DNA from 2 places in the Hippea sp. KM1 genome. Region 1 is predicted to be linked to the other one. Evidence: riboswitches for the same ligand, from Rfam matches in the RefSeq annotation. Region 1 holds a riboswitch; the other holds the start of a gene.
The links. Region 1 has a riboswitch for molybdenum cofactor ahead of modA (molybdate ABC transporter substrate-binding protein). Riboswitches for the same ligand answer to the same signal wherever they lie in the genome.

Region 1 (5,228 bases):
TGATAAAGACAGATTTAGCAACTCCTTAAAACCGATGGAGTTTGAGCAACTAAATACGGCAATATGTCCGTTTTCTTTCACTAAATTTAGGCTGTTTGTTATAAGGTATTTTAGACCCTTAAACGCCCCCTTTACTGCGTGTCTGTTTTTTGCAAAGGCCGGTGGGTCGATGATTATCATATCGTATGTCTCTGTTTCGTTTTTTAAAAAATCAAATACATCACCGTTTATGATTTGGTAATTTTTTACTCCGTTTAGGGAGCAGTTGGTTTTAATCCTTTGACAGGCATCGGCTGAGATCTCAACGAATTTGACGAATTCTGGGTTTAGATAGATGCCAAAGCCGCCCGAATGGGCAAATAGATCCAAAACCCTATCTGCCTTGTATTGGCTAACCTTTAGTCTGTTATCCCTCTGGTCTAAAAAGAAACCGCTTTTTTGGGATTGCTTGAGGTTTGTTATGAATCTTCTGCCGTTTTCCTCAACAATAAACTCATCATCTATCTGTCCATACACGGTTTGGCTTTCTATTGCAAGCCCCTCTTTTTCCCTTATCGGGTTGTCTTTTTTATAGATGCCCTTTGGCTTAATAAGCTCAACGAGCGTTTCGATTATTTTGTCTTTTAACCTGTCGACGCCCGCAGAATCAAACGATACAACGAGGTTGTCTGCGTATCTATCCACAACAAGACCGCTTAATCCGTCAGCATCGGAGTGAAACAGCCTTAGGGAATTTGTGTTCTTTATATGGCTTCTCCTTTTTATGGCGCTTTCTATTCTAAGCCTGATAAAATCCCCGTTTATATCTTCGTTTGCAAAACTCAAGATCCTTGCTGTTATCTTGCTTAAAGGGTTAACAAAGGCCAAAGCAACAGGGTTGCCTTTGTATGTTAGCTTGCATATCTGGCCTTTTTCAATACCGTTGGGCAGTCTTTCTATCTCTTTGTTGTATATCCAAACCAGGCGGTTTTTTATCTTTCTAAAACCGTTAGCGTTTAAAGCGACCTCTTTCACTGCTTGTAATTCTAAGTTTTTTAAAATATAATTCAAGCACTTGGAGGTGCTATGGCAATAACCCTGATCACAGGCGGTGTAAAATCCGGCAAAAGCAGATACGCTTTGGAGCTCTCTTTGGGTTATAAACATCGATTGTTTGTTGCAACGGCTGAAGCCTTTGACGATGAGATGAAAAGAAGAATAGAAAAGCATAAGCGGGAAAGGGGTAATCTCTTTAAGACAAAAGAGGAGCCTGTCTATTTGGCCGATGTTTTAAACAAAGCAGACGGCTTTGATGTCTGTTTGATAGATTGTCTAACTGTTTGGGTCTCAAACCTGTTGTTTTACAAAAAAGAGAATCAGATTGAGCTGTTCTTGAAAGCATTAGAAGCTGCCTCTTTTGATGTTATTGTTGTTTCAAATGAGGTGGGTTTGGGTATTATGCCTGACAATGCACTATCACGGCGGTATATGGACTTGCTTGGTGAGTTGAATCAAAGAGTGGCCGCCATGTCGGAGAGGTTTGTTTTTATGGTTAGCGGCCAGCCTTTGAATATCAAACCTTAATGTATAACATCAAAGCCAAATTGGGTGTATATGTTGAGATGGTTTAGTATAAAATTATACAACTCATTTTGCGCTTTTTTGTTTTTGGTAAAGGATATTTTGGCTATATAACCTTTCTTTATTTGGTTGAATTCTTTAGGTATTTCTACATAATCAAATCCGTTTATTTTAGCTGTGGATTTGAATACAAGCCCAGCATCAACCGTATTCTGCTTGAGGTAATTTATAATTTGAGAGATGTTTATGGCCTCAACTTTCACATTACTTTTAAGCTTTGATGCCATCTCAATAGGGAGTTTATTTAATATGTGAAAATAGGTTTTACCCAAAGCCATAGTTTTTGGGTTGCCTGCCGCTATTTTTATATTGTCTTTAAATAGGTCCTTAAAGTTCTTTATCTTCTGCTTGCCCTTTTGCGATAACCCCATAACAGGAGTTAGTCTGATAAATCTTTCGAACCCCAGAACCAGACCCTTTTTTTGGGCTATTTTAAAGAACTTTGGGTCGATGCATGTGTATATATCACCCTTCTTTGATAGAATCATCTGCTGCAATACCTGTCCTGTCCCGCCGTTTATTAATATAACTTTGTCTTTATGGGTTTTGTTGAATAGTTTGGCTATTTTTTGTGATGGTTTTTTAATAGCTGCTGACGAGAACCAGTATAACTGATAAGAGAAAGCAGTTCTCGCAAATAAAGTAAGTATAAAAACAATAAATGCTTTTCTCATTTTATCACCTCGAACCCAAATTTTTTATAAACATAGAGATGTTTTAATATAAAATTATACAACTCCTCTTGAGCTTTTTTGTTTTTTGAGTATGAAACCAAAGCCACATAGCCGTATCGATTTACATTGTATCTTTGCGGTATGGTTATATATTTTAGATGAGTGTTTTTTATTAAGGCTTTATCCAAAACAATACCTGCATCCACAACGCCCTCTTTAACATATCCCACTATTTGAAATACATTTAGGCATCTGACTGCTATGTTTTTTTGAATCTTGCTGGCCATTTTAGAGGGGAGCTTTGAGATTATCTGTTTAAATGTTTTACCCAAGCACATGGCCCTGGGATTTCCCCCTGCTATTCTTATGTCGTCTTTTGCAAGATCGTAGAAGCTTTTTATCTTTTTCTCTCCGTCTTTGGATAAAAGAAATATTGGTGTTAATTTGAGTATCTTTTTGTATCCCGATATGGCCCTAAACCGTTGTGCTTTCTTTAGAAAATCCACATCAACAAGCGTATATATATCGCCCCTTTTTGATTGTATTATCTGGTTTAGAACCTGACCTGAGCCTCCGGCGATGATTACCACTTTGTTTTTGTGGGTTTTGTTGAATGCTTTTGCTATTACTTGAGCCGGTTTTTTTATACCTGCTCCGGTGAACCAATAAAGCGTTTGTGCGAAAGAGGTAAAAGAAAAAGATAGAATAAACACCGATACCCATACAAAATAACGCATGTCAAACCTCCTATAAAAAATATGTAAATGGCTTAAAATAGAGAATGGTTGTGCATAAACACCTTCCTTTCCAAACACGGGAGGCGTAAGCGTTTCCACTTACACCCTATCGGCCAGCCTCCATAGCTAAAGGCCTTAGGAGGTTAGGCTCGGAAAGTTTTCTCAAAGCTTACAAAATAAGAATCAAAAATGCAAATCTAAATTGCGCTAAACACAACAATGGTTATTATAAACATGATGAGTATATACGATACATAGAAAGAAACCTTACCGTTCATAATTATATGGCTTATTGTATATGTTGTCTTTTTGGTGAGTCTTGAAAGCCGTTGATATACAGAGTCGAATACATCTGCCACCACAACAAAGGCTTCGTTGTTTTGTTTTATCTCTTTCATGTTATAGATAAAGCGCAGTATGTATTCAAGTATGAACGAAAATGCGTTGGCTGTGAAGTATTCCTCCTCTTTTAGATGCAATCCGCCGTTCCAAGATACAACCCTTTTTGTGGTCTTTTTGTTTTTTGTATAGATGGCAAAGGGCACGATAAATAAGACCAGGATTACAATAAGCAGAAATGCCGGCGACACAACGCCAAAGATGGGTTTCGCACTTAAAATTAACCACCCTTCTGGAACACCCAATAGCCCACCGACAAACTGTGGATAACCTATATGGATAAACCACACGGGCGCAAGGACTCCAAGCCCGATAAGCAAGATGATTAGTATTAGTTGGGATATGTGCATGGCAAATACAGGCATGTTTATGGCTTTCTTGTTGTGGTGATACCCGAGAGCTGAATACCCTATGAGTTTTATCATGGAGAATGAAGCAAATCCCATGGCAAGCGCCATCAGCACACCCGCCGTCGAGCTTGCTATTCTATCGAGAATGCTTGTGAATTGATAGGACTGAAACACCGCCTCAAGCAGCATCCATTCTGCAACATAACCCAGAAACAACGGAAATCCTCCAAAGGAAAGCCCCGATGTTAAGATACCTAAAGCCGGTATCTTGCCCACGCTTTTATAGATTCCCCTTACCCCGTCTATGGTTTCCTCCTGCAGTCTTTCCTTCGCCTCACCTATAGATAGAAACATCAGTGTTTTTGCTATACTGTGGGATAGGGCAATTACTATAGCTCCCAAGAAGGCAAACTCATGCAGGGTTGACTTTAAAGAGAATGAGTAAGCTATAGCGGATAGTCCAAGAAGGGCCAAGATCATACCGTTGTTCTCGATTGTTGAATAAGCCGGCAATACATTCAACTCCCTCGATGATGCTGCCCCTATGGCGCCCCAGAAAGCCGATATGCTGCCCAAAACTATGGCTGCAATCCCCCAGCCGTGTGTGTATCCGATTATTTGCATAACCCTTACAAGGCCGTACACCCCCATAAGGGTCATTGAACCGCTGAGTGTGGCTGAGGCATTTGCGGGTGCTTTTGAATACACCCTCTTTAGCCAGGTGTGAAACGGCACCATGTCCATCTTCACCATAAATCCCAGGGATGCAAAGATTAGAAACGGTAGGCTTTTTGATTGTGCATTTAGGGCTATGGTTTTTGTCGATGCGTATAGGGCCGCTGTGGCTATTATCAGAGAAAGTGTCGATATTTCACCGAATAATAGAAACTCATAAGCTTCTTTATATGAGCCTTCATGCTCTGCAATAAGCATATAGGATGATATGGTCATAATCTCTAAGCCTGCAAACAGCATCAACATATCGTATGATACGAGCAATAAAAACATTCCCAGCATTGCCAGATTGATAAATATAGACATCCTCTGTTTGTATCGATTTCCAAAGTCTATTGAAAACAAGGATATTGCAAACCACGAGATGGATGCCATCATCAAAAACAGACCCGATGTCTTATCCAGATAAAAACCTATCTTTATGCCGTCTATAAAGTGCACCACATGTGTTATGGCTAAATTTAAGAACACCGCTTCAAAGCCCAGTATAAAGCTCAAAAAGGAAGCTATAGCAGCCGTTGCATAGCTTAGCTGTTTTTTGGCAAACCCCAAAAGAGCACCGGTTATGAATATGCCTATTATTACCTCAATCATTTTTCAGCCTCCATTATATTTAACAGGGCATTTAATATTTCATCTGCGGTTAATGGTTTTTCATAATAACCTATGATATTGCCTAAATTTAACTCCTTTACAGGTATGCCTATCCCGCT
Region 2 (5,228 bases), 770 kb from region 1:
AACCTATTCGACGCCATTTGGTGGAGTATAGTAACATTTACAACGGTGGGCTATGGAGATATCACACCCATCACCCCAATAGGAAGAACGATTGCCTCATTCTTGATGGTAATGGGCATTTCTGGCATCGCACTCCTAACAGGTATAATCTCAAGCGCCTTTACCGATAGAATACTAAAACTCAAGCTCAATACGGAGGAGATCATGGAAAGGAAGATAGAAAAACTCTCAAACCACTTTATCATCTGCGGATACGGCAGGGTTGGCAAGGTTGTGGCCAAGGAGATGGAGCGTTTCAAGAAGCCGTTTGTCGTAATCGAGGAAAACCAGGAGGCGGCAAGGGAGGCGATAGAAAACGGCTATCTGGTCATAACAGGCAGCGCAACGGATGAGGAGATCCTAAAAAAAGCGAGGGTAAAACAGGCTCAGGGTATAGCCCTTGTTATGGATTCAGATGCAGATAACATATACACACTGATTACAGCAAAGGATGAAAACAAAGACATCCTGGCCGTTGCCAGAGCCAACTCTGAGGATTCGGTAAAGAAGTTTGTAAAATTGGGTGCAAAAACCATCTCGCCATACCAATCCAGCGGATACGACATCTCCAGAATGCTCATATCACCAAAAACCGCAGAGCTGGTATCCATCGTCATGCAATCCGACAAAACCATAGAGATGGGTGAGTTTTACATAACAAAGGACTCACCCTATGCCGGCAAGAAGATAAAAGAAACGGATATCAGAAGCAGATACAACCTCATAATCATCGCCATGGTTGGTAAGGACAAATCTACCCGCTTCAACCCGAAAGCAGAGGATATAATCGATGTCGGTTCAACCCTTATATGCGTTGGAACAAAGGAGGATATGGAAAGGTTTGAGAAGGCTATATCTTAGGCCTCTTGCTTGAAAAAATAAACCTGATTATCAAAACACACACCATCGCAAAGACCACAACAAGCAGGCTGGCTGCAAAACCACTCTTGAAGTTGCCTTCTGCAATCTTCAAATAGATATTGATGGGTATGTTTTCAGTCTTGTATGCTATCCCGCCGCCAACAAGCAGCGTGGCACCAAACTCACCAAGACTCCTGAGCCAGCTTAAAATCAAGCCGCTGAATATGCCATAAAACGACAGCCTGAATGTGGTATCAAAAAAAGACCTAAAAGGCGATGCCCCAAGCGTCATGGCTATCCTCTCATATACAGGCGGTATAAGCTCAAAAGCCGATTTAGAGGCCTTAACCGTAAAGGGAAAAGAGATGAAAAACTGTGCAATAGCAGCACCCCAGAAGGTAAAGACAAACGAATAGACCTTCCCTATCAAGGGACTATTGAATAGATTTAGCAGGAGGGCGCCGACAACCAAAGGCGGGATAACCAAAGGCACATCAAAAATCACATCGGCCAGCTTGGACACCCATCCAATATTCCTGGCAAGGAAAAACCCGGTGGGTATACCCAAAACGGCAGAGAGAAACACAGAAAAAAGCGAAGTCTCAAGCCCAAAAACAACGGCAGAGATAAACTCACCATCCCTAAAAAGCCCGAACAATTCATCCACAGACACATCCCAGAATCCATACACAAGAAGAACGGTCAAAAACAGAACAAGCAAACCAAGCGGTATAAGGGCAATTCTGGTTAGCTTCATCTGTCCCCCTCGCAGGATGAACACCCAATTAAGCTATCCTTTTTTAGCGATACAAAAACCCTCTTTTTGCTTTTTAGGTCCATCTTACCGGCAGCATGGTTCGGTAAATGGACAATAAAAAAAAGACCCTTGCTTTTCAATCTAACCACACTGAACCCACCCATGCAGGTGATGGATAGTATCTCTGCCTCTATCCTATTCTCCTTATCCGATGTATCCACATCGTCCCTCAAAATTATTATCTCATCTGGCCTAATGCAGAAAAACTCCGAGCATCCATCCTCTATATCAAACCAGAATTCACCTATCCTAACCCTGCCACTTGTGCACTCATCGGCCTTAAAGATGTTTCTAAAACCCACAGCTATAGCCGTCTCAACACATCTGGGTCTTAAAAACACATCAAGCTTATCGGATAACTCTAAAACCCTGCCATCCTTAATGAAGGCCATCTGTTGGGCAAACATAAAGGCCTCCTCCAGATTATGGCTAACGAATATGGATGGCAAACCTATCTCGTCTATAATCCTTATAAGGAAATAGCCCAACTCCTCAGCAACAGGCCTATCCAGGGCGCTAAAGGGCTCATCAAGCAGAAGCAGCTTCGGCTTAGACAGGATAGCCCTGATTATGGCAACCCTCTGCTTCTGACCACCGCTTAGCTGATGAGGATACGAATACAGATGCTCTTTTATGTTGGATTTTTCAATAAGGGCATCAAAAAGCCCCCTATCAACCTCAATACCCTTAACCCTTGCAGGATACAATAGGTTTTCCATAACATTTAGATGGGGAAAGAGCGTATATTCCTGCGGCACATAACCGATGCCCCTTTTATGCACAGGAATAGATAAACCCTCCCTCTTATCAAAAAGCTTCTCCCCTTTCAATGCAATAACGCCATCATCCGGATCGTAAAAGCCGGCTATCATCTTCAGAATAGAGGATTTACCGCTTCCAGATGGGCCAAAGATTACATTCTTCAGCCCCTTAAACTCCATGCAAACATCTATATGGAGCTTCTCAAAGCGCTTTTTTATCTCTATCTTTATCATCAATGGGCTTTGAAGCAGAGTCTGTTTAGGTTTAGAAGGGAAGCCACTCCTGCAATGGTCGTCCCGTAAAATATAACGATTCTATTTTTATTGTTCCTCTTTGATGCCTCCAAAAGCCCATCTATCGTTCCGTTTACAACAGAAGAGCCTGTAATCAAGCCCAAAAAGCTCCTCTCAACAACCTCAATGGAATGTATCCTGCCGTCCAATATCTCAACACCCTCGAATTTCTTACCGATATTATCCTCATCCATATCGGATATGAGCACATTATCCTTGCCAAAGACCCGTATGGCGGCCTCTGCAAGCGCAGGCTGCAGCCCCACAAGACCCAATGTGGTGTTTTCACCCCACCTTCTAAAAAAGCGCTCCATCATCTCCTCTGCGCACTCCTCAGGCTCGGTATCCTTGCAATGAACCGTCCCCCATGTCATATCCAAGTGTCTCAAGACGGCGTTGATACTTGCAACAACCACAGCCCTATTCCTGCTTCTATCCAACGGAAGCGATATGACATCCTCTATAGTGCCTTCAAAATCGCTGGGTTCATCGGTAAAGGCCTGCCCCTTTGAGTTGAGGAATGTCGCCTCAACCAACACCTCCTTGCCCTTAAGCAGGGGATAATCATCCCTGGAGGGTTTACCTATAGCCTCTTCTGGCTTCAATGGCCTCATCTTTATCTTCACATATTCATCGAGCAAACCCTTATCCTTGACAATCTGCACAAACCTCTCCACAGCCGTCTGCAATACACCCATTATAAGCCCCCTTTTATGTCTCTAAGGAAAAATAGAAAAGTGAACAAAATACCTCCTTTCCAAATACGGGAGGCGCAAGCGTTTCCACTTACACCCTATCGGCGGAAAAACCATAGGCGGCCAAACAATGCCCTTAGGTTTAACCGCTCGGAGATGGCTATTTTTTATTAAATTTTAAGGATAAAGTCAAGAAAAGGGCCGGCTTGGGCAGCCGGCTTTTTGGGTGTTTACTTCTTTGAATCCCCGTTCTTATTCATCTCCTCTTCAAGCTTCTCCCTAAGCTCGGTAAGCTTATCCAAGACAGAGGCATCCTCTAAAGTGGATATATCTTGATTGATCTTCTTGCCAGCTGCTATATCCTTAAGCAGCCTCCTCATGATCTTCCCGGAGCGTGTCTTTGGTAATGTATCTGTAAAGATTATCTCCTGCGGTTTTGCGATAGGGCCAATCTCCTTCTGGACATGCTCCCTCAATTCCCTCACAAGCTCGTCGTGATGCGTCCTGTCGACACCGTCCTTAAGCACCACGAACGCCACAATGGCCTCGCCGGTAATCTCATCCGGCCTTCCAACAACAGCGGCCTCGGCCACATACCTGTGCGATACAAGGGCACTCTCAACCTCCATCGTTCCGATCCTGTGGCCTGAGACATTCAAGACATCATCGACCCTTCCCATGATCCAGAAATAGCCATCGCTATCCTTCCTTGCTCCATCGCCTGCAAAGTAATAACCCTTATCCTTAAACTTCTTCCAATATGTCTCTATAAACCTATTATCATCGCCCCATACTGTTCTCAACATAGAGGGCCACGGCTTTGTGATAACCAACAGGCCTCCTTTATCCGCATCCCTTATAGGATTACCCTCCATATCAACAACCTCTGCAAATATACCGGGCAGAGGCATACCGGCTGAACCGGGCTTTGCAGGCTGAGCCCCTGGCACAGTTGTAATCATGTGGCCGCCGGTCTCTGTCTGCCACCATGTATCCACGATGGGGGCCCTTTCGTTGCCAACGGTTTGATAATACCACACCCATGCCTCGGGGTTTATCGGCTCACCCACAGTGCCGAGCAGTCTCAACGACGATAGATCGTGCTTCAACACCCACTCGTTGCCCAACCTCATCAATGCCCTGATGGCCGTCGGTGCTGTATAGAGTATGTTTATTGAGTGCTTCTCCACAAGCTCCCACCACTTTGCAGGTGTCGGATATGTTGGGACACCCTCATACATAACGGTCGTGGCACCCATAGCCAAAGGCCCATAAACTCCGTAAGAGTGCCCTGTAATCCAGCCAATATCGGCCGTGCACCAGAAAGTATCCTCATCCTTTATGTCGAATACCCACTTCATCGTGAGCATAGTCCACAACAGATAGCCGGCTGTCGAATGGACAACGCCCTTGGGTTTGCCTGTTGAGCCGGATGTGTAAAGTATGAACAGTGGATCCTCAGAATCCATCGTCTCGGGTTGGCAGTAAATCTGCGCATAGTCCGGATCGCCCATTAAATCCTGATACCAGAAATCCCTCAGCGGCTTCATGTGTATATCCCTGTCTATATGCCTTACAACAACGACATAATCGACCTTATGCTCAAGCCCTACCATGGCCTCATCAACCTTGCTCTTCAGCGGAATGGCCTTGCCGTTTCTAAAACCACCATCGGCCGTGATTACAACCTTAGGCTTTGCATCCTCTATTCTATCCCTCAAGGCTTCCGATGAAAAACCACCAAAGACAACGCTGTGTATT

Region 2: it holds a riboswitch for molybdenum cofactor, as region 1 does, so the genes downstream of both, D891_RS0103660 (Rossmann-like domain-containing protein) here and modA (molybdate ABC transporter substrate-binding protein) in region 1, are expected to answer to the same signal.

The regions. Positions count from the first base shown of each region.
Region 1 covers NZ_JAFP01000001.1:1,493,768-1,498,995, reverse strand. Annotated here, with positions in the region: gene D891_RS0107610 (class I SAM-dependent rRNA methyltransferase) at 1-1,014, opposite strand, end outside; gene cobU (bifunctional adenosylcobinamide kinase/adenosylcobinamide-phosphate guanylyltransferase) at 1,066-1,563, shown strand; gene modA (molybdate ABC transporter substrate-binding protein) at 1,560-2,294, opposite strand; gene modA (molybdate ABC transporter substrate-binding protein) at 2,291-3,031, opposite strand; molybdenum cofactor riboswitch at 3,079-3,198, opposite strand; gene D891_RS0107590 (proton-conducting transporter transmembrane domain-containing protein) at 3,229-5,109, opposite strand; gene D891_RS0107585 (hypothetical protein) at 5,106-5,228, opposite strand, start outside.
Region 2 covers NZ_JAFP01000001.1:720,942-726,169, reverse strand. Annotated here, with positions in the region: gene D891_RS0103675 (potassium channel family protein) at 1-900, shown strand, start outside; gene D891_RS0103670 (molybdate ABC transporter permease subunit) at 890-1,657, opposite strand; gene D891_RS09445 (ABC transporter ATP-binding protein) at 1,654-2,712, opposite strand; gene D891_RS0103660 (Rossmann-like domain-containing protein) at 2,712-3,470, opposite strand; molybdenum cofactor riboswitch at 3,507-3,635, opposite strand; gene acs (acetate--CoA ligase) at 3,698-5,228, opposite strand, start outside.